DNA from 2 places in the Pelistega sp. MC2 genome. Region 2 is predicted to be linked to the other one. Evidence: predicted binding sites of a transcription regulator. Region 2 holds the regulator's gene; the other holds the start of a gene.

Region 1 (2,417 bases), on a different contig from region 2:
ATTGCCACCTTTAATCAAACGTTGATACATTAATTGATTAATCTGCACCCCATAATCCATATGACGTACACGATTTTCCTCAACCCCACGATTATTTTTAAGTACTAATAAAGATTCAACCTCTAAGTGCCAAATCGGATAAAACAAGGTCGCTGCACCCCCTCGAACACCACCTTGAGAGCAACATTTAACCGCTGTTTGGAAGTGTTTATAAAAAGGAATACATCCTGTATGCTGCGCTTCGCCTCCACGAATTGGACTACCTACAGCACGAATACGTCCTGCATTAACACCAATTCCGGCGCGCTGAGAGACATAACGAACAATGGCGGCACTAGTTGCATTAATTGAATCAAGGCTATCACCACACTCAATTAACACACAAGAACTAAATTGACGTGTTGGCGTACGAACACCAGCCATAATTGGCGTGGGTAATGAAATTTTGAAAGTAGAAACTGCATCATAAAAGTCTTTGACATAACGTAAACGAGTTTCTTTTGGGTATTTCGCAAACAAGCAGGCTCCCACCAAAATATATAAAAATTGGGGGCTTTCATAAATTTCATTAGTAACACGATTTTGAACTAAATACTTACCTTCTAATTGCTTAACAGCAGCATATGAAAAGGTTAAATCTCTTGAATGCTGGATATAACCATCCAACTCATCCAATTCCTCTTTGGTATAGTCTGCTAGCAAATGAGCATCGTATTTTTTGAGTTCCACTAGACGTTTGACATGATCATACAAACTTGGTGGATCAAAGTCGCCAAATGCCTTTTTACGCAAATGGAAAATAGCAAGACGAGCAGCTAAGAATTGATAATCAGGCGTTGCAGATGAAATTAAATCAGCTGCCGCTTTAATAATTGTCTCGTGAATACTTTCTGTATGGATGCCATCATAAAATTGGATCTGTGATTTTAATTCTACCTGCGAGACAGAAACGTTATTTAACCCTTCCGCTGCCCAAGTGATCACACGATGAATTTTATCTAAGTTCAATGGTTCCTTCTCACCACTGCGCTTGATAACGTAGAGCTGATTTGTCATAATTTCGTCCAGTTGTTGTTTACAGGACTAAATATAGACTTTTGTTAAAATCTATATTTAGTAATGTTAAGGTTTTTTTATACCATATATAGTATAAAAATATTAGATTAATTTCAATCACAAATAATTAAGAAAATTATATAAAAATTTTCTTTCACTGGGATTAAAGCCCCTTTTAGCAAAATTTAAATTATAAAAAAATATATATTTGCTTTTTTTACAACACAAAATAGTCAGATTCCAGCCAATCTATTGACACAAAAAATAATCTTTATTTCAAAAAAGGTCTAAAAGCCTCTTCTATTAATGAAATATCGTTGGCATTTAATCGTTGGACATCAGACAAGGTTCTGCGGAATATCTTAGCCCCTTGTTGTCCATTCATCAGCCCTAGTAAAGGCTTAACTACTGCACGTAATGGTACCCCTTGAGTAGTCATGTTTTGAGCGTATGAGATCATTGTTTCACATATTTGCTGATTAGTGGCGGTTGGCTTATCCGGCCAGATAAGCTGGCTTACTTCTCTAAGTATATAAGGTTCATGCCACGCTACTCTACCAAGCATAATCCCATCAAATTGACTAAGTAACTCCCTACTTTGCTCTACTTGGTGAATGCCCCCATTTAAGACAAAAATTGCCTCAGGAAAGTCTTTTTTCAGTTGTGCAACCACCTCATAACGCAAAGGAGGAATTTCTCGATTATCTTTAGGAGACAGGCCTTTTAACACCGCATTACGGGCATGGGTCACAAAAACACGGCACCCAATCTCATATAGCTTTGCCACAAAATCATGTACAAACGCATAACTATCATCATAATCTAGACCTAAGCGGTGTTTTACTGTTACTGGAATATCAACAGCATCTTGCATCGCTTTTATACAGTCAGCCACCAAATCTGCCTCTGCCATTAAACAAGCCCCAAAAGCACCTCTCTGTACTCTTTCAGATGGACACCCACAATTCAAATTGATTTCGTCATATCCCCACTGCTCACCCAATTTTGCACAATGCACAAGAGCGTCTCTTTCACTTCCCCCTAATTGCAAGGCGACAGGATGCTCTGAATCATTAAACTGCAGATGCCTAGCTACATCACCATAAATTAACGCTCCCGTTGTTATCATTTCGGTATATAGCAATGCTTTAGGTGCTAGTAATCGGTGAAAAAAACGGCAATGCCTATCAGTAACATCTAGCATTGGTGCTACAGATAACCGCCATGGTTGATCCGTAGATTGATAAATACCCTTAAATTCTGGTGTTGTTTTATGATTTATCATTTTTATCTCGAATATCAACAACGGTTGGTCCACTTTGGTCAACAATTTTTTTAATTTCACTTAGTTTACGTAGCAC
Region 2 (2,417 bases):
ACATGTACCTTGGATAGCAATAGAGTCACCTAATTTAACACGACTCATATCAAAATTATTCGCTTGAACAAATAAACGCACACCATCTTGATCTGAAACACCTAAAGGCTCCACATGTGTAATCTGACCAATACCTGAAACTATTCCTGTAAACATACTGACTCCAATAATTCTATTGATATTCGTTATTCTGCTCTTTGCATCACATCGAGTAATTCATTCCACCTAGCTGCTTGTCTTAAGCGTAAACGAATATCTGTACCTATAAGTTGTGTATCCACCCACGTTAAAGGTGTCAACCCATCTAATTGACTTAATGCGTTCAATGCAAACATCTCTTGCCCAGGACCAATAATTTTTGGTGCCATATACACTAATAGTTCATCTATCAAACCTTGTTGCCATAATGCCCCATTTAATGTTGGACCTGCTTCTACATGAACTTCATTAAATCCTCGTTGTTGAAAATCAGCCCACACGTCTTGTAAATCCACAAAACCTTCTGATGTTTTAGATGCGTTGATAATCTCTACATTTTTCTGCTCTAAAGTCTCACGCTTTAGCTCATCATCCGTATAGGTGTACACAATGACTTTATCGCCATTAAATATCTTAGCATTAATAGGGATTTGAAATTTTCCATCAATTACAGCACGTATTGGCTGACGTGGTGTAATAAATGAGCGCACATTTAACTGAGGATTATCTTTTAACACGGTGCCAATTCCAGTCAAAACAACGCTACTCCTCGCTCGCCAATGTTGCCCATCCTTTCTTGATGCCTCTCCAGTAATCCACTGAGATACACCATTTTTTAAGGCTAACTTCCCATCTAAAGAAGTGGCTAATTTACTCCATACCCAAGGCTTACCTTTTGACATACGAGAAATAAAACCTGGATTTATGGCTAAGGCTTGCTCCACAAATTGTGTTGCTACATCCACCTGAATCCCTGCTTCTCGTAGTCGATTAACTCCTTGTCCTCCAACTAATGGATTAGGATCCAAGCTGGCAATCACTACACGTGATATTTGATGCTGAATCAAGGCTTTAGCGCAAGGCGGTGTGCGACCAAAATGACTGCATGGCTCTAAAGTCACGTAAAAGGTAGCACCTTTTAACAGGGCAACATTACCTTTATTTTTTGCATCCTGAATAGCAACAATCTCAGCATGAGGACCTCCTGCTTGCTGAGTTGCTCCTTCCCCAATGATATGTTGATTGTGTACTATCACACACCCTACACGAGGATTCGGGTCGGTAATATACAGCACTGACTGGGCTAAAGCCAATGCTTGTTGCATATACTGCAAATCATTTTCTGAAATAGTCATGTATGCCTAAGCCAAAAAGGTAATTGCTAAGGAGACTGTATTTCTTGAATGGCTTTGATGAATTCTTGGATATCTTCAAAGCTCTGATAAACAGAGGCAAACCGCACATAGGCAACTTGATCTAATGCCTTTAATTCTTGCATAACCATTTGACCCACCATATCAGTACTCACTTCTTTTTCTTGCAGATTAATCAGTCTTTCTTGAATTCTGCCAATAGCCGCATCGAAACTTTCAACAGAGACAGGTCTTTTACGCAAGGCAATACGCATACTACCTTTGAGTTTATCCAAATCAAAATCCATTCTGATGCCATTTCTCTTAACAACCATGGGTAGTTGTAGCTCAATACGCTCATAGGTTGTAAAACGTTTATCACAGTTAGCACAGCGACGACGTCGACGAATAGCCAAACCGTCCTCAGATGTTCGTGAGTCGGTCACTTGTGTATCAGGATTGGCACAGAATGGACATTTCATAGTCTAGCAAAGAAAGAATAATATCCGTTTTATTCATATTATTCTTTCTTGATTCCTTCGATTATTTATACACTGGGAAACGTTTAGTTAACTCATGCACTTTAGCACGAACAGCAGCTAAATTAGCTTCGTCTGTCGGATTATCTAACACATCCGCAATTAAGTTAGCTGTTAATTCGATTTCTGCTTCTGTAAATCCACGAGTTGTCGCCGCTGGCGTACCTACACGAATACCACTAGTCACAAATGGTTTTTCTGGATCATTTGGAATGGCATTTTTATTTACAGTAATATGTGCTTTACCTAAAGCCTCTTCTGCCAATTTACCAGTAATACCCTTGCTACGTAAGTCCACTAACATTACATGGCTCTCTGTACGTCCAGACACAATTCGCAAACCACGTTTAACCAGTGTTTCAGCAAGTACTTTTGCATTACGCACTACTTGCTCAGCATAAGCCTTAAACTCTGGTGATAGAGCTTCTTTGAAAGCTGTCGCTTTACCTGCAATCACGTGCATTAATGGACCACCTTGTATGCCAGGGAAAATCGCTGAATTAATGATTTTTTCGTGTTCTGCTTTCATCATAATAACGCCACCACG

The links. Region 2 encodes NrdR, which represses ribonucleotide reductase genes. Its sites were predicted from a motif close to CACNANATNTNGTG; they were not measured.
Region 1: a site for NrdR is predicted at 1,137-1,150, ahead of nrdA (class 1a ribonucleoside-diphosphate reductase subunit alpha). Genes of this name have one in related genera too.

The regions. Positions count from the first base shown of each region.
Region 1 covers NZ_LT628274.1:181,267-183,683, forward strand. Annotated here, with positions in the region: gene nrdA (class 1a ribonucleoside-diphosphate reductase subunit alpha) at 1-1,056, opposite strand, end outside; gene dusA (tRNA dihydrouridine(20/20a) synthase DusA) at 1,328-2,341, opposite strand; gene BQ4443_RS02640 (ClcB-like voltage-gated chloride channel protein) at 2,328-2,417, opposite strand, start outside.
Region 2 covers NZ_LT628273.1:267,934-270,350, reverse strand. Annotated here, with positions in the region: gene BQ4443_RS01390 (riboflavin synthase) at 1-156, opposite strand, end outside; gene ribD (bifunctional diaminohydroxyphosphoribosylaminopyrimidine deaminase/5-amino-6-(5-phosphoribosylamino)uracil reductase RibD) at 186-1,334, opposite strand; gene nrdR (transcriptional regulator NrdR) at 1,361-1,813, opposite strand; gene glyA (serine hydroxymethyltransferase) at 1,875-2,417, opposite strand, start outside.